Regions from separate parts of the Streptomyces sp. AHU1 genome, predicted to be linked through region 3. Evidence: riboswitches for the same ligand, from Rfam matches in the RefSeq annotation. Region 3 holds a riboswitch; each other region holds the start of a gene.
What was found. A riboswitch is a leader RNA that binds a small molecule or an ion and turns the genes downstream of it on or off. The one in region 3 is predicted to bind thiamine pyrophosphate.
Positions count from the first base shown of each region.

Region 1: linked by a shared signal. The riboswitch ahead of thiO (glycine oxidase ThiO) and the one ahead of ACICHK_RS28560 (thiamine ABC transporter substrate binding subunit) in region 3 are both predicted to bind thiamine pyrophosphate.
Region 2: linked by a shared signal. The riboswitch ahead of thiC (phosphomethylpyrimidine synthase ThiC) and the one ahead of ACICHK_RS28560 (thiamine ABC transporter substrate binding subunit) in region 3 are both predicted to bind thiamine pyrophosphate.

Region 1 covers NZ_CP174283.1:2,695,181-2,702,446, reverse strand. Annotated here, with positions in the region: gene ACICHK_RS12295 (deoxyribonuclease IV) at 1-351, opposite strand, end outside; gene pknB (Stk1 family PASTA domain-containing Ser/Thr kinase) at 489-2,429, opposite strand; gene ACICHK_RS12285 (thiazole synthase) at 2,822-3,616, opposite strand; gene thiS (sulfur carrier protein ThiS) at 3,621-3,821, opposite strand; gene thiO (glycine oxidase ThiO) at 3,818-4,984, opposite strand; TPP riboswitch at 4,982-5,094, opposite strand; gene ACICHK_RS12270 (hypothetical protein) at 5,146-5,523, shown strand; gene ACICHK_RS12265 (NAD(P)/FAD-dependent oxidoreductase) at 5,631-6,794, shown strand; gene ACICHK_RS12260 (Rv2175c family DNA-binding protein) at 6,860-7,231, shown strand.
Region 2 covers NZ_CP174283.1:4,490,738-4,498,003, forward strand. Annotated here, with positions in the region: gene ACICHK_RS20040 (VWA domain-containing protein) at 1-900, opposite strand, end outside; gene ACICHK_RS20045 (LysR family transcriptional regulator) at 897-1,841, opposite strand; gene ACICHK_RS20050 (VOC family protein) at 2,026-2,421, shown strand; gene thiC (phosphomethylpyrimidine synthase ThiC) at 2,478-4,298, opposite strand; TPP riboswitch at 4,291-4,447, opposite strand; gene ACICHK_RS20060 (YibE/F family protein) at 4,519-6,012, shown strand; gene ACICHK_RS20065 (SsgA family sporulation/cell division regulator) at 6,094-6,531, opposite strand; gene ACICHK_RS20070 (IclR family transcriptional regulator) at 6,633-7,266, opposite strand, start outside.
Region 3 covers NZ_CP174283.1:6,380,383-6,387,648, forward strand. Annotated here, with positions in the region: gene ACICHK_RS28520 (NUDIX domain-containing protein) at 2-436, opposite strand; gene ACICHK_RS28525 (hypothetical protein) at 961-1,263, opposite strand; gene ACICHK_RS28530 (GntR family transcriptional regulator) at 1,260-2,003, opposite strand; gene ACICHK_RS28535 (hypothetical protein) at 2,000-2,224, opposite strand; gene ACICHK_RS28540 (hypothetical protein) at 2,433-2,615, opposite strand; gene ACICHK_RS28545 (hypothetical protein) at 2,757-3,035, opposite strand; gene ACICHK_RS28550 (GntR family transcriptional regulator) at 3,114-3,869, shown strand; gene rlmN (23S rRNA (adenine(2503)-C(2))-methyltransferase RlmN) at 4,108-5,214, shown strand; TPP riboswitch at 5,302-5,407, shown strand; gene ACICHK_RS28560 (thiamine ABC transporter substrate binding subunit) at 5,523-6,581, shown strand; gene ACICHK_RS28565 (ABC transporter permease) at 6,557-7,266, shown strand, end outside.

The DNA of each region.
Region 1 (7,266 bases), 3.7 Mb from region 3:
GGCGCTCCCGGTGTGCACGACGACCCCCAGGGCGCCGATCTCCCGCCCGCGCCGCAGCGAGTGCCGCAGCGACTCCACCGACTTCTCGGCCGTCGCCTCGGTGTGCGAGCCGAAGTTGATCAGGTACGGGGCGTGGACGTACGCGGGGATCGACCCGGCGGCGCAGGCGGCGCGGAAGTCCTCGTCCTGCTGCGGGTTCCCGGCGGGCGTCGCCCAGCCGCGCGGGTTGGCGACGAAGACCTGGACGGTCTCCGCCGCGAGGTCGCGGGCGTAGGCCAGGCCGACGGAACTGAGGCCGCCGGCCACGGGGACATGGCCGCCGACGGGGTTGCGGAGCTGCTTGCTGGTCACACCCGCCAGGGTGTCACGCGCCGCCGGGCGCCCCGCGGGCGGACCTGTGCGCGGACCCGCGGGCGGACACCGCGGGAGCGGCCTCCGGGCGGCCGCCCGGCCGGAGGCCCCGCGTCACCGCGGCCCGGAGGCCCCGCTCAGCGGATCTGGATGGTTATCTTCGAGCCCTTGGGCGCCATGTCGCCGCCGTCCACCGACTGCTTCTTGACCGTGTCGCCGAAGAGCCCGAGCAGCCCGCGGTCCTCGTCGACCTGGAACCCGGCGCCCTCCAGCGCCTTCCGGGCGTCGTCCACGCTGTCGCCCACGACGTCCGGGACCTCGACCATCTCCGGACCCTTGGAGAGGGTCAGCGTCACCGTGTCGCCCGTGGCGGCCTCGCGGCCGGCGGCCGGCGACTGCCGGGCGACCTGGCCCTTGTCGAACTCCGACTCGACCCGCTCCGGGGCGATCTTCACCTTCAGGCCCGCGCCCTCCAGTTGCGCGGTGGCGTCCTCGACCGACGAGCCGCTCACGTCGGGCAGTTCCACCGGGCTGCCCTTGCTCACCACGATCGCGATCGCCGAACCCGTGTGCCGCTCGGTGCCCGCGGCCGGTTCCGTACGGATCACGAAGCCCTTGGTGACGTCCTGGCTGAACTCGCGCGTGACCATGCCCGCGACGAGCCCGTCGCCCTTGAGCACCTCTCTCGCCTTGAACAGGGCGAGGCCGTCGAGGTCCGGCACCTTCACCGTCTGGGGGCCGTCGGAGACGGTCAGGGTCACCGAGCCGTTGTCGCGGATCCGCTCGCCGACACCGGGGTCGGTGCTGATGACCGTGCCGCGCTTCACGGTGTCGCTGTAGGCGTGCTCGACCCGCTTGACGTCGAGCCCGGCGCCCTGGAGCCGGTCCCTGGCCTGCTGCTCCGTCTTCGCCAGGACGGGCGGGACCTGGGTGAACTGGCCCGAGTTGATGTACCAGACACCGGCGCCGAGGCCGAGCACCAGCACGATCGCGGCGATCACCAGCAGCATCCCGCGCCGCGGCCGCGCGGCCGGAGCCCGCTGCGGCACGACCGGCGCCGTGGTGAACGGGCTGCTCTGCTCGAACCGGCTGGTCCGGTCGACGGCGCCGTCGACCTCGTTCACGGGCAGCAGACGGGGGACGGACAGCGAGCGCGGGATCACACTCGTACGGTCGTCGGCGTTGTCGTGGCTCACGGACAGGGCGCCCGGCGGCACCGCGTCGAGCTGCTCGGCGGTGAGACCGGCCCGCGCCTCGAGGACCTGGCCGAGCAGCGCCACCGCGTCGGCCGGGCGGAGTTCGGGGTTGCGGGCCGCGGCCGCGGTGACCAGCTCGTCCAGGGCGTGCGCCATGCCCGGCACGGCGGCCGAGGGGGGCGGCACGTCCTCGTGGAGGTGCTGGTAGAGGACCTGGGCGGGGGAGTCCGCGGTGTGCGGCTTGGCGCCGGTGAGCATTTCGTAGAGGACGACTCCGCAGGCGTAGACGTCGACCCGGGTGTCGGAGGTGCCGTGCTCGATCTGCTCGGGGGCGAGGTACGACACGGTGCCGAGGACGGCGCCCGTCGTGCTGGTCACCGTGTCCACGGCGCGGACGAGGCCGAAGTCCGCGACCTTGACCCGGCCGTCGTCCCCTATCAGGACGTTCTCAGGCTTCATGTCGCGGTGCACGAACCCGGCGCGGTGGGCCGCGCCGAGCGCGGCGAGCACCGGCTCCAGGATGTCGAGCGCGGCCCGGGGCTGCAGGGCGCCGCGCTCGCGCAGCACGTCGCGCAGGGTGCACCCGGCGATGTACTCCATGGCCAGGTAGACGTACGACCCGTCCGCCCCCTGGTCGAAGACCTGCACCACGTTGGGGTGGGCCAGCCGGGCCACCGACTTCGCCTCGCGGATGAACCGCTCGACGAACGAGGCGTCGGCGGCCAGCGTCGGGTGCATCACCTTGAGGGCGAGCACGCGGTCGAGGCGGGTGTCCAAGGCCCTGTAGACCGTGGCCATCCCGCCGACCGCGATCCGTGCCTCGACGCGGTAGCGGCCGTCGAGCACGTGTCCGACAAGCGGGTCCTGAAGGGTCGTATCCACGCAGGTGAGTCTACGAGCCGTCACTGTCACGGCGCCCCGTTCGGCCGATCCGGGGGCCCGACTGCAGCCGAGCTGTGACGCGCACCGCGGGTACGGGAGTCCGTTCGTCGCACAGATGTCCGATCAGGCCCCGTCCGTCACCGCAAGGCCACAACGCGACAACCCGCGACGGCGGCGGAACGGTCCACGGGCGACGGCGTCCACCGGTCCGCGGCCCGACCCGCGACACGAAGCGCACGTCGTACGGGGGCGCGCCCGGGGGCGCACGGACACTTCATCCCACCGCGCCCGCCGGCGGCCGACCCGTCCGCGTCCGGCCCGACGCGCCCGTCCGGCCGAAAACCGACGGCGGCGGACCGGCGGTCAGGACGCTCTCGGAACGCCGGACGCTCTCAGAACGCCGGACGCTCGGGGTCCAGCACCGCCATGCCCTCCGCGGGGGAGGACGCCGTCGCGAAGTGCCGTCGCGGGATGCGCCCCGCACGCCGTGCCAGACGCCCCGCCTCCACCGCGTGCCGCATGGCCTCCGCCATCAGCACGGGCTCCTGCGCCCGCGTCACCGCCGAGGCGAGCATCACCCCCGCGCATCCCAGCTCCATCGCGAGCGCGGCGTCCGACGCCGTACCCGCCCCCGCGTCCAGGATCACCGGCACGCGCGCGTGCTCGACGATCAGCTCGAAGTTGTGCGGGTTGCGGATGCCGAGCCCGGAGCCGATGGGCGAGCCGAGCGGCATGATCGCCGCGCAGCCGACGTCCTCCAGCTTCCGCGCCAGCACCGGGTCGTCGTTCGTGTACGGCAGCACGGTGAAACCGTCGTCGACCAACGTCTCCGCCGCGTCGAGCAGCTCGATCGGATCGGGCAGCAGGGTGCGCTCGTCGGCGATGACCTCCAGCTTGACCAGATCGGTGCCCAGCGCCTCGCGCGCCAGACGGGCCGTCAGCACGGCCTCGCCCGCGGTGTAGCAGCCGGCCGTGTTCGGCAGGACGCGGATGTCCAGCCTGTCGAGCACCGACAGGACCGAGCCGTGCACGGACGCGTCCACGCGCCGCATCGCGACCGTCGTCAGCTGCGTGCCGGACGCCACCAGGGAGCGCTCCAGCACGTCCAGGCTGGGCGCGCCGCCCGTCCCCATGATCAGCCGGGACGCGTAGGCCGTACCGCCGAGGACGAAGGGATCGTCTGCCATGGGTTCAGCCTCCTTGGACGGCGGTGAGGACTTCGACGCGGTCGCCCTCGCGGAGCGGGGTGGACGACCACTGCGCGCGCGGGACGACGGTCTCGTTCAGGGCGGCGGCCACCCCGGACGGTGCCGGGGTGAGGGCCGCGACGAGCGCGTCGAGAGCGGTTCCCGCGGCGATCCGCCGCCGCTCCCCGTTGACGACGATGTTCATACGGGCAGCTCCGTGCGGGCCGTGGCGCCGAAGCGCTGGGGGGTGAAGGGGCGGGCCTCGGCGGGGAGTTCGCCCGTGGTCAGGACGTGGGCCATCACGTCGCCGGTCACCGGCGTCAGGAGCACGCCGTTGCGGTGGTGGCCGGTGGCCAGCAGCAGCCCGTCCAGCGCGCTCGGGCCGAGCAGCGGGGCGTTGTCGGGCGAGCAGGGACGCAGCCCCGCGCGGGTCTCGGTGAGCGGCAGCTCCGTGATCCCGGGGACCAGCTCGTGGGCGTCGCGCAGCAGTTCGTACACGCCGCCCGCCGTCACGGTGGTGTCCCAGCCCAGCTCCTCGCTGGTCGCGCCCACCACGAGCTCGCCGTTCTCGCGCGGCACCAGGTAGACGTGGCTGCCGCGCACCACGGCCCGCACGGTGCGGTTCAGGAAGGGCGCGTACCGCCGCGGCACGGTCAGCCGCAGCACCTGCCCCTTGACCGGGCGCACCGGCGGCACGACGTCGTCCGGGACGCCCGCCAGACGCCCGCTGAGGCTGCCCCCGGCGAGCACCACCCGGTCCGCGGCGAGGTCGGTGCCGTCCGCGGTGACGACACCGGTCGCCCGCTCCCGTACGACGCCCAGCCGCTCCGCCCAGGTCCGGTGCACCACCACTCCGGCCCGCTCGCACGCGGTGACCAGGGCCGTGGCGAGGCGCCGCGGGTCGATCTGGTGGTCGCCGTCCACCCGCAGCCCCCCGCGCACGCCGGGCGCGAGCATCGGCTCCAGACGGCGGCACTCACGACCGCTCAGCCACTGCGACTCCAGCCCCGACCGGACCTGCAGCGCGTGCAGTTCCCGCAGGTGGGCGCGATCGTCGGCGTCCAGCGCGACGGCCAGCGTGCCGTTCCGGCGGTAGCCGAGGTCCTGGCCGGTGGCCTCGGTGAGCTCGGCGGCGAAGTCCGGATAACGGCGCGCGGAGGCGAGGTTGAGACCCAGCAGGGTCTCCTCGCCGAAGTGCAGTTCGGTGACGGCGGCGAGCATCCCCGCCGCGACCTGGGCGGCCCCGCCGCCCGGCTCGGGGTCCACGAGCGCGGTGGTGAACCCGCGCTGCGCGGCCCGCCAGGCCGTCACCAGACCGATGATCCCGCCCCCGACGACGAGGACGTCCGACGAACGTGCAGACGGCATGGGCGTCCAGCCCCTCCCTTCGCCGGCATGACCCGGATCAGGTTCGTACGGTCGGAGGCCGCCCAGCCTCCCTCTCAGCCCGGTGCGTCCGGGCTCCCGCGAGTGCTTTACGTTGGCCACCCTAGCCCGCCCCCGTCCGTCTCAGTAAGGGAGCCTCGCCCATGGCGCGACCGCTCGACGGCCTCGTCCTCGCCCCCGTCGCCGACCAGGCCCCCGGCCAGGTGGGCACCGGCACCCGGTTCGCCTACCACGAGGAGGACGGGGTGGTCTGGGCCGACTACGCGGGCGGCGACATCGTCCGCGGACACCTCGTGGGCACCCGCGAGGGCGACCGCCTCGACTTCCGGTACGTGCAGCTCAGAGGTGACGGGACCACCGCGTCGGGCCACTGCGTGTCCCTCGTCGTGGAACTGCCCGACGGGCGGGTGCGGCTGGAGGAGACCTGGACCTGGGAGTCGCAGCCGGGCGAGGGGACGAGCGTGGTCGAGGAACCGTCCAGGACCGGTGGTGTGGAACAGGTCACCGAGCACGTCCGCTGACTGACGGATTGTCACGTGTCTATGGTGATCAGGTGAGCGATCAGACGCAGGCACAGTCTCAGGAGCGAGAGCCCGCGGCACGGCGGGTCGTCGTGGTGGGCGCGGGCATGGCCGGGGTGCAGACCGCCGTCGCCCTGCGCGAACAGGGCTTCACCGGCACCGTCACGCTGATCGGCGCGGAGCCGCACCAGCCCTACGACCGGCCGCCGCTGTCCAAGGCCGTCCTGCTGGGCAAGGCCGAGGGCTCCGCCTTCGACGTCGACTTCGAGGCCCTGGACATCGACCTCAGGCTGGGCAGCGAGGCGCTCGGCGTGCGCCCCGGCGACCACGAACTGGACACGGCCGCGGGACCCGTCCCCTACGACGTCCTGGTCGTCGCCACCGGAGCCGAACCGATCCGGCTCCCCGGCGCCGAAGGCGTGCCCGGGGTGCACCTGCTGCGCACCCTGGACGACGCCGACCGGCTGCGGCCCGTCCTCGCCCGGCAGCACGACATCGTGGTGGTCGGCGCGGGCTGGATCGGCGCAGAGTTCGCCACCGCGGCGCGCGAGGCGGGCTGCGCGGTGACCGTCGTCGAGGCCGCCGACCGGCCGCTCGCCGGGGCGCTGCCCGCCGAGGTGGCAGCCCCGATGACCGCCTGGTACGCGGACAGCGGGGCCTCGCTGCGCACCGGCGCGCGCGTGGAGCGGATCGAACCCGGCGCGGTGGTCCTGGACGACGGCTCCCGGGTGCCCGCCGACGCCGTGGTCGTCGGGATCGGCGCGCGGCCCGCGACCGCCTGGATCGCCGGCTCCGGCATCGAACTCGGCGCGCACCGCGAGATCGTCGCCGACGACCACCTGCGCACCTCCCTGCCGGACGTCTACGCGGTCGGCGACTGCGCCTCGTTCCCCTCGGGCCGCTACGAGGAGCGCCTCCTCGTCCACCACTGGGACAACGCCCTCCAGGGCCCGCGCACGGTCGCCCTGAACATCGTCGGCCAGACGCCCGCCGCCTACGACCCCGTGCCGTACTTCTGGTCCGAGCAGTTCGGCCGTTTCGTGCAGTACGTCGGCCACCACACGCCCGCCGACACCCTGCTGTGGCGCGGGGACCCCTCGGGCGCCTCCTGGTCGGTGTGCTGGCTGCGCGAGGCGCGGCTCGTCGCCCTCCTGGCGGTGGGCCGCCCGAGGGACCTCGCCCAGGGGCGCCGGCTGATCGAGGCGGGCGCCACGATGGATCCGGCGCTGCTCGCGGACCCGTCGAGACCGCTGAAGGGCGCCACGGCCTGATCCCGTCACCCCGGGTCGGACGCCCTCGGCTTCCGGCTGTCGGTCCGGGATGGCAGGCTTGTCCCGTGACCGAGATTGACGCAAAGACCGATGCTCTCGTCCCCGCCTGGCTCACCCTCCCCGACATCGCCGAACAGCTCGGCGTCGAGGTGACGCGCGTCCGGCAGCTGGTCAAGGAGGGCCAGCTGATCGCCGTACGCCGTGGTGAGAACCGCGCGCTGCACGTCCCCGCCGACTTCATCGACGTGGCCGAGCAGAAGGTCGTCAAGGGCCTGGTCGGCACCCTGACGCTCCTGAGGGACGACGGTTTCTCCGACGAAGAGGCCCTCGAATGGCTCTTCACCCCCGACCCGACCCTGCCCGGCACCCCCGCGCAGGCACTGAGCGAGAATCGCGGCACGGAGGTGAAGCGCCGCGCCCAGGCGCTCGCCGTCTGACCTGATCGAGACCGTCCGGCGCGGGGAGCCCGGCG
Region 2 (7,266 bases), 1.9 Mb from region 3:
GTCCAGCACCAGGATGACGCGGGCCCTGATGCCCACCGCCCCGTGCTTGCGCAGACTGACCGCCACCTGCTCCTTGCGCAGGGAGAGCCGCTTGCGCATGTCCAGGGGCAGCCGCTCCTCGCCCTTGACGAGACGAGGAGCCGCTCCGAAGGCCGGGGGCACGGGTGGCGCCGGAGGGACGGGCGCGGGCGGGGGGCCCGGAACCGGCGGGGGCGTGGGCGCCCACTGGGGTGCCGGTGCCGACGGGGGTGCCGGGGGTACGGACGCGGTCGGGGGCGCGGGGGCCGGCGGGGGTACCGGTGCCGGTGCCGGCGAGGTGGCCCCTGCGGCCGTGCTCCTCGTGTCCGTGCTCCCGGAGGTACCCGGCTCCTCGTCCACGCTGATCCCGAAGTCGGTGGCCAGACCGGCGAGCCCGGAGTCGTATCCCTGGCCCACCGCGCGGAACTTCCATCGACCGCCCCGCAGGTACAGCTCGCCTCCGATGAACGCCGTCTCCGTCGTCGCCTCCATCTCGAAGAACGCCAGTTCCTCACCGGTTCCGGCGTCGAGCAGCCTCAGTCGCAGATCCGACAGACGGCCGAAGGTTCCCCCGTCTGCGGAGGCGCCCAGGACCACCCGCTGGATCTCCGGCTCCAGGGTCCGCAGGTCCACCTCGACGGTGTCCGTCGTCCTCTCGCCCTCCCGCCGCTTCCCCAGGTGACGCACGGCACCGGAGGCGTGTTCGGGCTGGTTGTAGAAGACGAAGTCACCGTCGTCGCGCACCCGCCCGTCCGCACGGAGCAGCAGGGCCGAGGCATCGGCGTCCGGCGCGCCGGGGCCTCCGGACCAGCCGAGCACGACCCGCACCTGCTGCGCGTCGACGGGAAGATTGGCGCCCTTGCTCATCGATGTCGGTGTCATACGTCCAGTCTTCCTGGAGAAACCGCCGGTTGATCCGGCGGATACGCCTGCGAGTGGAAAGAGCCGACCGCGTCCGTCGCCGCCCGTACGAACTCGCGCAGCCGTTCGGTGGTGTTTCCCTTCATCCACACCAGTCCCCGTTCGATCGGTTGCGCGTCGTGAAGGGGTACGTAGGCGACATCGGGCCGGGGGTAGTACTGCCGCGAGTGCTCACCGACCGGGAGGACGCCCCGGCCCATGGCGACCAGGGTCAGCATCTCGGAGAACGAGCCGCCGACCGGGCCCTTCGGAACGGGTCGGCCCGAGGGGGTGCGGTCCGGTGTGCGGTCCTGCTTGAACCCCGTCGAGGTCACCTGTGGGTACTGCACCACAGGGTGTTCCGCGAGGACCTCGACGGACAGCCGCTCCTCGCCGGCCAGCGGATGATCCGCCGCGACGGCCAGTACCCGTCCCTCCCGCAGCAGAGCGGGCCCGCAGGCCATTCCGTCGAAGGGGAACGAGGCGAGCAGCACGTCGACCGACCCGTCCAGCAGACTCGCCCGGGAGTTGGACAGCTGTACCTCCCGCACGTCGACCCGGCAGTCGGGGTGCCGCTCGCCGAACCGTGCGACCGCTCTGAGGAGTGCGGGCGCCGTCCACTCACCGAGGAAAGCGGCCCGCAGCTCTCCGGTGACCCCCTTGCCGGCGTCGGTCGCCCTGCGCAGCGCTTCTTCCATTCCCGCGACCAAGGGCGCCAGATCGTCCGCCAGCCTCCGGCCGATCGGGGTGAGCCGCACGGAACGGCTGGTGCGTTCGAACAGCAAACCGCCGACTCTGCGCTCCAGTGCCTTGATCACCTGGCTGACCCGCCCGGTCGTGATCTGCAGCCGCGCGGCGGTACGGCCGAAGTGCAGTTCCTCGGCCAGCGTCAGAAACGTCTCGATCTCCAGCCGTTCCAGCATGAAACCCCCGTCGTTAAATCTAGCTCAACGGTCGTGCAGCAATCATGTCTTGATGGCGTCCGCCGCGAGGCGGATCGTAGAAGGCGTCCATCCGGCCGCGGGAGGAACCGAACCCGGCCGTGCCGACGAGATCCCCCGCCCTGTTCAGCGCGTGGCACCGCCACGCCGTCGCCCTGGAGACGACATGACCACCGTGCGCGTGAAGGCCTTCGACCACTTGGTCCTCAACGTCGAGGACATCGAACGGTCCCTCGGCTTCTACACCGGACTCCTCGGCCTGGAACCCGTACGCGTCGCCGAATGGCGGCGCGGCCAAGCCCCGTTCCCGTCGGTGCGGGTCACCTCGGAGACCATCATCGACCTGGTCGCCCACGCCCCTGAGGGGTCCAACGTCGACCACATCTGCCTCACCGTGGAGCCGCTGGACTGGGACCAGGTCATCGCCTCGGGATCCTTCACCGTGCTCGAGGGTCCCGTGGAGCGCTACGGCGCGCGGGGCGACGCCATCTCGGTCTACGTCCAGGACCCGGACGGCAACACCGTCGAACTGCGCTGGTACCCGCAGGACGTCACGTCGTGACCGTGCCGGGGGCGCGGTCCGGGTGTCCGCCCCGGACCGCGCCCCCGTGCGGTGGATCAGTCGGCCAACGGCAGATACACGCGGTTGCCCGCTTCCGCGAACTCCCGGGACTTCTGGAGCATGCCCTCGGAGATCTCCTCGGCGGAGGCGCCGTCGGCCACCTCGCCGCCGAACCGCTCGTTGATGTTCTGGCTGATCTTCATCGAGCAGAACTTCGGACCGCACATGGAGCAGAAGTGGGCCGTCTTGGCGGGCTCGGCCGGCAGCGTCTGGTCGTGGAACTCCCGCGCCGTGTCCGGATCGAGGGCCAGGTTGAACTGGTCCTCCCACCGGAACTCGAAGCGGGCGTCGGAGAGCGCGTCATCCCATTCCTGCGCACCTGGGTGCCCCTTGGCGAGGTCGGCTGCGTGGGCGGCGATCTTGTAGGTGATGACGCCGGTCTTGACATCGTCACGATCGGGCAGGCCCAAGTGCTCCTTGGGCGTGACGTAGCAGAGCATGGCCGTGCCCCACCAGGCGATCATCGCGGCACCGATGCCGGAGGTGATGTGGTCGTACGCCGGCGCGACGTCCGTCGTCAGCGGGCCGAGGGTATAGAACGGAGCTTCATCACAGATCTCCTGCTGAAGGTCGATGTTCTCCTTGATCTTGTGCATCGGGATGTGTCCCGGGCCTTCGATCATCGTCTGTACCTGAAAACGCTTCGCGACCGCGTTGAGTTCCCCGAGCGTCCTCAACTCCGCGAACTGTGCGGCGTCGTTGGCGTCCGCGATGGAACCCGGCCGCAGCCCGTCGCCGAGCGAATAGGTCACGTCGTACGCGGCGAGGATCTCGCAGAGTTCCTCGAAGTTCTCGTACAGGAACGACTCCTTGTGGTGGGCGAGGCACCAGGCCGCCATGATCGAGCCGCCGCGGGAGACGATGCCGGTCTTGCGGTTCGCGGTGAGCGGCACGTACGCCAGGCGCACGCCCGCGTGGACCGTCATGTAGTCCACGCCCTGCTCGGCCTGCTCGATGACGGTGTCCTTGTAGATCTCCCAGGTCAGCTCCTCGGCACGGCCGTCGACCTTCTCCAGGGCCTGATAGAGCGGCACCGTGCCGATAGGCACGGGGGAGTTGCGCAGCACCCATTCACGCGTGGTGTGGATGTTGCGGCCGGTGGACAGGTCCATGACCGTGTCGGCGCCCCAGCGGGTCGCCCAGGTCATCTTCTCCACCTCCTCCTCGATGGAGGAAGTGACCGCGGAATTGCCGATGTTGGCGTTGACCTTCACCAGGAACCGCTTGCCGATGATCATCGGCTCGATCTCCGGATGGTTGACGTTCGCGGGCAGCACAGCCCGGCCCGCGGCGATCTCCTCCCGTACGACCTCGGGGTCGACGTTCTCCCGGACCGCCACGAACTCCATCTCGGGCGTGATCTCACCGCGTCGCGCGTAGGCGAGCTGGGTGACCGCCTGCCCGGGACGCCCCCGGCGCGGCTGCCGCGGCCGGCCGGGGAAGACCGCGTCGAGATTGCGCAGCCCTCCGCGCGGGGACGTGTGCTTGATCCCGTCGTCCTCGGGACGGACGGGACGGCCCGCGTACTCCTCGGTGTCTCCCCGGGCGATGATCCAGCTCTCACGCAGCGGCGCCAGCCCCCTGCGCACATCGGTGTCGACGGCCGGATCGGTGTACGGGCCGGAGGTGTCGTACAACGTCACGGACTGCCCGTTGGTGAGGTGCACCTGGCGAACCGGCACCCGCAGATCGGGGCGTGTGCCCCCGATGTATGCCTTGTGCCAGCCGATGGACTGCTTGTCCCCGCCGTCCGGGGACGGCGGGGAAGCCCCGTCCGTCCGGCCGGAGGCAGGCGTGCGTACATCCTTGTCGGTCATGAGACCTACTCCCTACGCCGGCATTACCCGGTAACAGGTTCAGCGGTCGACGCAGCGGCTTCCGATCGTCGATGTTTCATGTGAAACATCGCGAAGACGGAGGTCAGCGCCCTCTCAGCCCGGTGCTCCGAGCTCCCGCGTGTGCAAAGGTGCCTCCACGCTAGCGTCATGTCTGGCGCGGTGAACAGAGGGCCCTTGACGTTCTTGCGATGATCGGGCGGTGACAACGACCCGGCAGCACCCGTTCCCTCCGTCCGAGCCACCGCGCCGTCCCGGCTCCGACGGCCACCATGGGCACGGTCCCGACGCCGGGCACAGGCATGAACACGGACCGGGCGGTGGCCACCAGGGCTCCGACGACGAACACGGTCCGGGTCCCGGCCGGGGGCACAGCACGCCTGCGAGCAGCGGACACGGGCATTCCCACAGCCACGGTCCCGCCGCGCCGGTCTCCAAGCAGCTGCGCAAGGTCATCGCCACGGTACTGATCCCCTTCGCGGCCGCGGTGGCGGTGGGTCTCGTGGTGCTGTGGCCCGGCGGCGCGCCCGCCCACGAGCGCACCGGTGTCGGCTTCGACCGGCAGACCCAGCAGGCGACGGTCACGAAGATCGACCAGGTGGACTGCAAGTCCGTGAACGCCTCCTCGGGGGCTCCGGCGGACGGCGCCTCCGCCGCCGGGGATTCCGCCGCCCAGCGCCGGGCGGCGGGGGAATGCAAGAAGGCGACGGTCCGGATCGACACCGGAAAGGACAAGGGCCGCACGTTCACCGAGATCGTTCAGCCAGATCAGTCACGGCAGCTGCACCAGGGCGAGAAGGTCGTCGTCGCGTACGAGCCCTCCGCCCCCAAGGAGCTCCAGTACTCGGTCACGGACGCGAACCGGAAACTGCCCCTGACGCTGCTCGCCGTGATTTTCGCGGTGGTCGTCGTGGTGATCGGCAGGATGCGCGGCGTCATGGCGCTGGTCGCCCTGGCCATCAGCTTCCTGATCCTCAACTTCTTCATCCTGCCCGCGATCCTGCAGGGCTCCGACCCGCTGCTCGTGGCCGTCGTAGGATCCAGCGCGATCATGCTGATCGCTCTCTACATGTGCCACGGCCTGTCGGCCCGGACCTCCGTGGCGGTGGTCGGCACCCTGCTCTCCCTGGTGCTGATCGGCCTGCTCGGCTCGGTCTTCATCGACTGGGCCGTGCTGACCGGCAACACCGACGACAGCACCGGCCTGATCCACGGTCTGTACCCGTCCATCGACATGAGCGGCCTGTTGCTGGCCGGCGTCATCATCGGTTCGCTCGGTGTCCTGGACGACGTGACGGTGACGCAGACGTCCGCGGTCTGGGAACTGCACGAGGCGAACCCCACGATGGGCTGGCGCGGCCTGTACCGCGCGGGCATCCGTATCGGCCGCGATCACATCGCGTCCGTCGTCAACACGCTCGTCCTGGCCTACGCGGGCGCCGCGCTGCCGCTGCTGCTGCTCTTCTCGATCGCGCAGAGCAGTGTGGACACCGTCGCCAACAGCGAACTGGTCGCCGAGGAGATCGTGCGCACGCTGGTCGGATCGATCGGTCTGGTCGCCGCCGTACCGGTGACGACCGCGCTGGCCGCCCTCGTGGTCGCCGCGGACCGCGAAGGCGGCGTGGCCGTCCCCGCGCAGCCCGCGGCTGCCAGGACGCCTGCACGGAGCGGCAGGGGCCGTCGCCGCAAGCACTGAGCCGTTCCTCGAAACGCTGAAACCATCCTGCTGTGGCGCCCCTAGTGAGGAAGCGTTACTCCGCTCCGGGCGGGCGGGGCTTCAGCCCGCGCTCTGCTCCTCCGTGAGGATGCGGTCGAGCACCGCGTCGAGGGACGTGTCGAAGCCCTCGAGGGAGCGTTCCTGCCCGAGCGGCACGAGCCGGTCCGTCCGGTCGAGGAACGCGACGAGCGGCGCGGTCCCGGACCTGAACAGCGCGTGATCGCCACCGACCTGAAGCCGGATCAGCACCTCGCCGAGTGCCTCCGGATCGGCCGGAGCGATGTGCACATCGCCGTCACCACAGGGCCCGCCCACCCCGTCGATCAGCAGTTCCCGCCCGAAAACCCAGGTCACAGGCGCGTCACCGGGCAAGTGGAAGGTCAATCGCACGGCGTACGGATCACAGGTCTCGTACCGCAGCTCGACAGGAATGCGGAAGGACAGCTCCTCGGACACGAGGAAGCTCATCATGACCTCTGCCTGCACCGACTCGCGCATCGCCTACCCCGTCGTTTGCCGTCGACTGGCCAGGAGTCGTCCCACCTGACACTGCTGGAAATCTTGCTCAATGTGTATGCCACATCACAAGGAGTGATTTTTCAGATACTGATAGAGAGGGTGAGTGTTCCCAGCAGCCCGCCGACCTCGCTCTGCAGCTTCCGTGCCGCGGGCATCAGCCGGTCGGCCTGGTGGGACGGGAGGGAGAAGGCCACGGCCGCGGCCGAACTGCCCGCGGTGACCGGGACGGCGGCGCAGACCGTGCCCAGCGCGTACTCCTGCCGCTCGATCACCGGTTCCATCCGCCCCGCTCGTTCCAGGCGTCGCAGCAGACGGTCCTCGTCACGCACCGTGTACGGAGTGATCGGCTGCACCGGGTGGCGGTCGAGGTGGTCACGCCGGGACCGTTCGTCCAGTTGGGCCAGCAGACACTGGCCGAGCGCGTGGGCGTGCCCGGTCTCACGGAAGTCGGCCCACTCCTCGACCGCGGGGTTCGCCGGAGCGTCGGCGACGCACATGACCTCGATCTCACCCTCGCGGTAGACCGCGTAGTACACGGGCGCGTCGATCGTGTCGCGCCAGTGCGCGAGCGTGTCCCTCATCGTGCTGCGACGTTTCTGCCGGGCTCCGCTGCCGCTCAACCGCTCGACGGCCTCGCCGAGGAAGAACAGCCCTCTGTCACGCCGGAGATAGCCCTCGTGGACCAGAGTGCGCAGCAGGTGGTAGGCGGTCGGC
Region 3 (7,266 bases):
CTCAAGCTCCCCAATTCTCGGCGTGCTCCCTTAGGTAGTCGGCGAGTTCGGGCGGATGGAGTTCGAGCCTTCTCACCACTGACGTCTCCAACGCGACTCGCACCGGCGAGAAGTCGCCTATGTCAGGATCATCAAGCTCAGGGCCGCTGCGGCGGTTGAGATCCATGTGCAGCACGTCAGCACGAAAGAAGTGCTGTATGACGGTGACCTTGTCGCCCGGCTCGATCAAGGTCAGGAACTCGCTTGCCGGGCCGATCGTGGCACCGATCTCTTCCATCACTTCACGGCGTAGAGCCGCTTCAAGGTCGGCATCCTCAGCTTCGACGCCCCCACCAACGGTCGTGTAGTAGGAGGTGCCGCCCGGCCATCCTCGGCGCAGGAACACCAGCTGACCGCCATCGAGTAGAACCGCACGTACGTTGTGACGGACCTTCATACGCTGACGGTAGTGCGCCCACGCCGACGAGGAGGCCCGAACCGAACAGACACGAACGGGGATGGGCCCGGCGTACCACTGGCGCACCAGAACGAGCGGGGAACAGTGGGGAATCACGAGGAAGGGTCCCAAGCCCAGCAGGGCCGCTCATCCACCGTTCACACAGGTCAGCGCCCGTACCGTCCCCAAATGCTCACAGCTTCCCAAGCTGATGGCTCAGGCATCGTTGTCCCGGATCGGCCGTCGAAGCATGCGCTGGTCGACGGGCGATGACGTGGCTGAGCCTGGTGGGAGTACAGCGAGGCTACGCGCGCCTGGTCGGTCGGCGCGCCCGCCGTCGTGGCTGACTTTCGGTGGCTGAGGTTCAGGCGGTCGCAAAAGGGTTCGTCTCTGCCTCGGTGTGCGATGCGTCTGCACCGGGTCGGCGCAGCGCGACGGGGAGGGGGCCCGGGTTGGTCTTCGGGCTCCCTCCCCGTATAGAAGGGAGGAGCGTCATCGGCAAGCGTCGTTGTACGGCCGCTTCTTCAGATGCTGTGCGGTTCGTTTACCGCCAGTAGGTGACCGCGGCTGATTGCGACGCGGAGGACGTCTCGTAGGGCCCCGGTCAGTTCCTTCGCCAGCCGTTGTTTTTCCTCCGGGTCCGCGTCCTGGTCGTCGAGGGTTTCGGAGGCTCGCTCCAGCAGCTTGGCGGCCGTGCCGAGTTGGACCGATTCGATGTTGTCCGCCAGGCGGGACATGAAGCCGTCCCGGTCGTCGGTGCTCAGGTAGCAGGGGTTTCCGCCGGGGCCCGACCACGGGAGGAGTCGCAGTTCGTCTTGTGCCGTCATCCTTGCGTCTGCCCTTCGTCGATCATGTGGTGGGTGGTGAAGGCCGCGTCAATGCGGTCGCCGGGGAAGGCCAGCAGTGCGGCTTCAACAACGCGCCCGGCGGAGTCTGTCGCGGTGCGCGTGATGGCGAGGATGGGCACGGTGGAGCCGATCCGAAGGGCCCATACCTCATCCGGTGTCGGTGGGCGGGCGCATACCGTCTCCCGGACAACGGCCGGCGCAGGACCGAGCACGGCGAATCTCGTGGCTGCTTCCCCGTACGTGGATTCGTTGCCGAGTGTTCCGGCCGGTGCCAGGTCGCGCGGGATGTAGATGCGAGCCAGTCCGTGCGGTGACGCTCCTTCGAAGCTGAGGCACGAGAACTCGGTGAGAGGGCTGCCCGCAGGGACGTTGAGCAAGGTCGTGAGCTGTCCGTGTGCTGGAACCGGGGTGGTGCGAACGGTGACACGCAGGGCCGCTTCGGCGGCGGTCCACGGGTCCAGGGTTCCCCAGCCGCCGACGTACATGATCTTGCGAAGGGGGAGGCGGACGAAGTTGCCCTTGCCGTGGATCTTCTCGACGAGGCCCTCTCCCTGAAGCACGGAGAGAGCTCTTCGTAGCGTCACTGTGCTGACCTTGTACCGGTCGGCCAAGTCGGCTTCGGACCGCAGGCGTTCACCGGGCTGGATACGGCCGGTCGCGATCTGGCGGCGGAGGTCGTCCGCGATGTTGTGGTGACGAGAGGGCACGGACATGGTCACCGCCTTCTCAGCGAGCGCACGGCGAGGAGCCGGGTGCGTGCGTGGATGGTCAGCAGTTCGCCCGACTCGAAGACCAGTTGCTTGGCCCCCTGGGGGAGTTGGAAGAGGTCTCTCACCCGGGCGGCGTGGCCGCCGACTTGGATGACGTCGCCGCGCTGCACGGTGGCCGCGGTGACCTCGACGCTGGCGACCAGCGCGCCGCCGGGGGCCCATGCACTCATCGCTCCACCTCTGCGGCAGGGAATCGGTCGGCTGACGGGTGGCACGGACAGTCGCATGCCTCATAGATCACCGGGAGGTCGACCGGGGCCGCAGCCGGGGAGGACTCCGCGCAGGCCGGGTGCGTGCCGATGCGACAGGCGGTCGAGCGGTAGGGGACGGCCGAGGCGTCCGCGATGCCGAGATGTCGGCGGGACCGCATTGAGGGCATCAGTGGACCCCCGCGAGGGCCGACCACGCGCTGTTCGGCAGATGGGGAGCGACGACCACCGAGCGCGTGCGCACACGCTTCTCCCGGGCCAGCACGTACGGGCGGACGAGTGCGATGTCTTCAGCCGCGAGCGAGTGTCGGCGGTCTGAGTCGGTGGAGGTCCGCCCCAGGATGGCCGTCACCGTGTCAGCGGATGCGGGGAGAGCGGAAGCGGTCGGCCGGTGGACGGCCGTTAAGGGGCGGCTGTGCCTGCCCTTGGCGGAGTGACGCGCCCTGGTGCGGGAGACGGCGCGGCGGATACGGTTGAGCACGCTGGTCAGCTCCTATCGCTGATGGCCCGGTCCCCAGACATCGCCCGTCGTGGGGACCGTTCTGCGTACGACCGCCCAGAGGGTGCGGCCGTTCAAGCTGGTGGCTAGGAGCCCGAACCGGTCGGCCTCGGCCACCACGTCCAGGACCTCCCGCCATGACTCGGCGGAGAGCCCGTCCGGAACCTCTGCTTCTACCGACGTGTGACGGCGGTGTTCCTCCACTCGCGCGGGAAGCCCGAGGGCGGACAGGCGGGCGGCGATGGCCGCCGCGCTAACTCCCGAAGCGGGCACAGGACAGCCTCCGTCACCAGCGATCACTTTCAGTGAAGCTAGTTAACTAGATTAGGGCTAGTGGACTAGATTTTCCATATGCCTGAGCAGCCGCCCTATCTCCGCATCGCCGACGAACTCCGGCGCCGGATCGCGGAGCACGTATGGGAGCCGGGTGACCGTCTGCCCTCCCGCACCCAGATCGGCCAGGAGTGCGGCGTGGGCGAGAACGTGGTCCGCCGGGCGCAGGAGCTGTTGATCTCCCAGGGGTTGCTGGAGGGACGCGCCGGATCCGGCACCTACGTCGCCGAGCCCCGGCAGCGGGTGCGGGTGGTCCGGTCGGCGGCGCGGGAGCGGCGCGACGGGTCACCGTTCCGGGCAGACATGCGAGACATCGGCAGGGCGGGGGACTGGGAGAGCCGGACCGACGCCAAGGTGCCGGCGCCCGCCGACATCGCCGCGCGGCTCGGGATCGACGAGGGTGAGCTGTGCGTCCGGACGACGTACGAGTTCCTGGCCGACGGCAGGCCGGTGCAGCTCTCGACGAGCTGGGAGCCGTACGACCTCACCGCAGGCACGCTCGTCGTCCTCCCCGAGGGAGGGCCGCACGCCGGAGCCGGTGTCGTGAACCGCATGGCCGCGATCGGTGTCACCATCAGCCACGCCGTGGAGCAGCCGGAGCCGCGGACGGCGACCGCCGAAGAGGCGTCGCTGCTCGGCATCCAGAAGGCCGCGCTGGTCACGCACATCCGGCGGACGTACTACAGCGACGACGGACGGCCCGTCGAGACGGCGGACATCGTGGTGCCCGTCGCTCACTGCGAGATCGTCTACGAGATTCCGATCAATCGTTGATCGTTGATCGTTGATTGTCGGTGGAGGCGGGGCGTCGCGGGTGTCGATGCCCCTCGTCCGTCCCCGACTCTTCCCTGCCCTCGTTCGTAGCTGGTCAGGGGTCCCGTCCAAGATCATTCCTGGGCCGTCCCTGGGCCGTGCGAGGTCGACGGAAGCTGACAGAGGCCGCCCAGGGGTGACCGTCCCTACCCCTCTCTGGCCTGGGGCCCCGCGGATGATCTGCGACACTGGAAGGGTTATGCCTGCACCCGGAGAACTCACCTTTGTCGCGCCGCGCGGAGCCAAGAAGCCGCCGCGGCACCTCGCCGATCTCACGCCCGCCGAGCGCAAAGAGGCGGTTGCCGCGATCGGTGAGAAGCCGTTTCGTGCCAAGCAGCTCTCGCAGCACTACTTCGCCCGGTACGCGCACGACCCCGCCCAGTGGACGGACATCCCGGCCGCCTCGCGCGGCAAGCTCCAGGAAGCGCTGCTTCCCGAGCTGATGACGGTCGTGCGGCACCTGTCGACCGACCAGGACACCACCCGCAAGACCCTGTGGCGGCTCTTCGACGGCACGCTCGTCGAGTCCGTGCTGATGCGTTACCCGGACCGGGTGACCATGTGCATCAGCTCGCAGGCGGGCTGCGGGATGAACTGCCCGTTCTGCGCCACCGGACAGGCCGGCCTCGACCGGAACCTGTCGACCGGCGAGATCGTGCACCAGATCGTCGACGGCATGCGGGCGCTGCGTGACGGCGAGATCCCCGGCGGGCCGGCGCGGCTCAGCAACATCGTCTTCATGGGGATGGGCGAGCCGCTCGCCAACTACAAGCGGGTGGTCGGGGCGATCCGGGCCCTGACCGACCCCGAGCCGGACGGGCTGGGGCTGTCGCAGCGCGGTATCACCGTCTCGACGGTCGGCCTCGTTCCCGCGATCAACCGCTTCGCGGACGAGGGCTTCAAGTGCCGGCTCGCGATCTCCCTGCACGCCCCGGACGACGAGCTGCGCGACACCCTCGTCCCCGTGAACACGCGGTGGAAGGTGCGCGAGGTGCTGGACGCCGGCTGGGGATACGCGGACCGGTCCGGGCGCAGGCTGTCCATCGAGTACGCGCTCATCCGCGACATCAACGACCAGGCGTGGCGTGGTGACCGGCTCGGGCGGATGCTCAAGGGCAAGCCCGTGCACGTCAACCTCATCCCGCTGAACCCGACCCCGGGCTCGAAGTGGACCGCGTCGCGGCCCGAGGACGAGAAGGCGTTCGTCGAGGCGATCGCGGCCCACGGCGTCACGGTGACCGTCCGGGACACCCGGGGCCAGGAGATCGACGGAGCGTGCGGCCAGCTCGCCGCGACCGAGCGGTAGTCTGAGTCGAGTCGGCCCGTCCGGTAGTCCGACATCATCATGGTCGGACGACTCCGTCGTCCGGCATCTCCACCGTCCGACATCTTCATATTCCGACAGGGGAGCGCCACAGCGCTGAGAGTGCGGGACAGACCGCAGACCCTCTGAACCTTGCCCAGGTCATTCTGGGTAGGAAGTTCGGTCGTTACTCAAGCTGTTGCGCCCTGCCCGGGAACCGTCAGAGGTCCCGGGCGGGGCCGCGTCTCTTCCTGGTCACCCAGGAGGAATCAGTGATCACCAACATCAGCGGCGGCAGACGGCTCGCGGTCATGGCCGCCGGGCTCGGTCTCGTCGCGCTGCCCGTGCTGACCGCGTGCAGTTCGTCCGAAGCCTCCGGCTCGGGCGGATCCAAGACGGTCACGCTCGTCAGCCATGACTCGTTCGTCGTGTCGAAGAGCGTGCTCAAGGACTTCGAGAAGCAGTCCGGGTACAAGGTCCGCGTCCTCAAGGACGGCGACGCCGGGCAGGCGGTGAACAAGGCGATCCTGACCAAGGACAACCCGCAGGGCGACGTGTTCTTCGGCGTCGACAACACCCTGCTCTCCCGCGCGCTCGACAACGGACTGTTCCAGCCGTACGAGGCGAAGGGAGCGGACCTGGTCCTGCCCGAGTACCGGATCGACCAGGACAAGCACCGGGTCACGCCCATCGACTCCGGCGACATCTGCGTCAACTACGACAAGGCGTACTTCAGCGAGCACAAGCTGAAGCCGCCGCAGTCCTTCGACGACCTGGTCGATCCCGCGTACAAGAACCTCCTCGTCACCGAGAACGCCGCCACGTCCTCGCCGGGCCTCGGCTTCCTGCTCGGCTCCGCCGCCCACTACGGCGACAAGGGCTGGGAGGACTACTGGAAGAAGCTCAAGGCCAACGGGGTCAAGGTCGTCGACGGCTGGGAGCAGGCGTACAACGAGGAGTTCTCGGGGTCCGCGGGCGGCAAGAAGGCCAAGGCCGACCGGCCGCTCGTCGTCTCGTACGCCTCCTCGCCGCCCGCCGAGGTCATCTACGCCGACCCGAAGCCCGCCACGGCCCCGACCGGGGTCGCGACCGGCACCTGCTTCCGCCAGGTGGAGTACGCGGGGCTGCTCAGCCACGCCGGGAACGCCAAGGGCGGCAAGGCGCTCCTCGACTTCATGATCGGCAAGGAGTTCCAGGACGACATGCCGCTCAGCATGTTCGTCTACCCGGTGCGCGAGGCCGCGCAGGTGCCGCCGGAGTTCACGCGGTACGGTCCGCCGGCCAAGGATCCCGAGACCCTGGCGCCCGCGAAGATCGCCGCCGACCGCGACCAGTGGGTCAAGTCGTGGACATCGCTCGTACTGAAGTAGCGGACGGACCGGCGCGGACCGGCGGACCGGGCGGAGCCGCCGGGCGGGCCGGTGCCGGCCGGGCTCCGCGCCGGGCCCGTCGGCAGGACGCGGCGCGGTTCGCCCTGATGGCGGGGCCCGTCGCGTTCTTCGCGGTGTTCTTCGCCTATCCGGTCGCGGCCATCGTCTCGCGCGGGCTCCACGGGGACGGCGGCTGGCAGCTCGGCCGGATCTGGGACGTCGCGACCCGGTCCGACATCCGGCACGTGCTGTGGTTCACCACCTGGCAGGCGCTCGCCTCGACGGCGCTCACGCTGCTGGTCGCGCTCCCCGGCGCGTACGTCTTCGCGCGCTTCGACTTCCGGGGCAAACAGGTCCTGCGAGCCGTGGTGACGGTGCCCTTCGTGCTGCCGACCGTGGTCGTCGGCACGGCGTTCCTCGCGCTGGTCGGCCGGGGCGGGCTGCTCGACGAGCTGTGGGGCCTGCGCCTGGACACCACGGTGTGGGCGATCCTGCTCGCGCACGTCTTCTTCAACTACGCGGTCGTCGTACGGACCGTCGGCGGGCTCTGGTCGCAGCTCGACCCGCGCCAGGAGGAGGCCGCGCGCATGCTCGGCGCCTCGCGCCTCGCGGCCTGGCGCAGGGTGACGCTGCCCGCGCTCGGCCCCGCCGTGGCCGCCGCCGCCCTCATGGTCTTCCTCTTCAC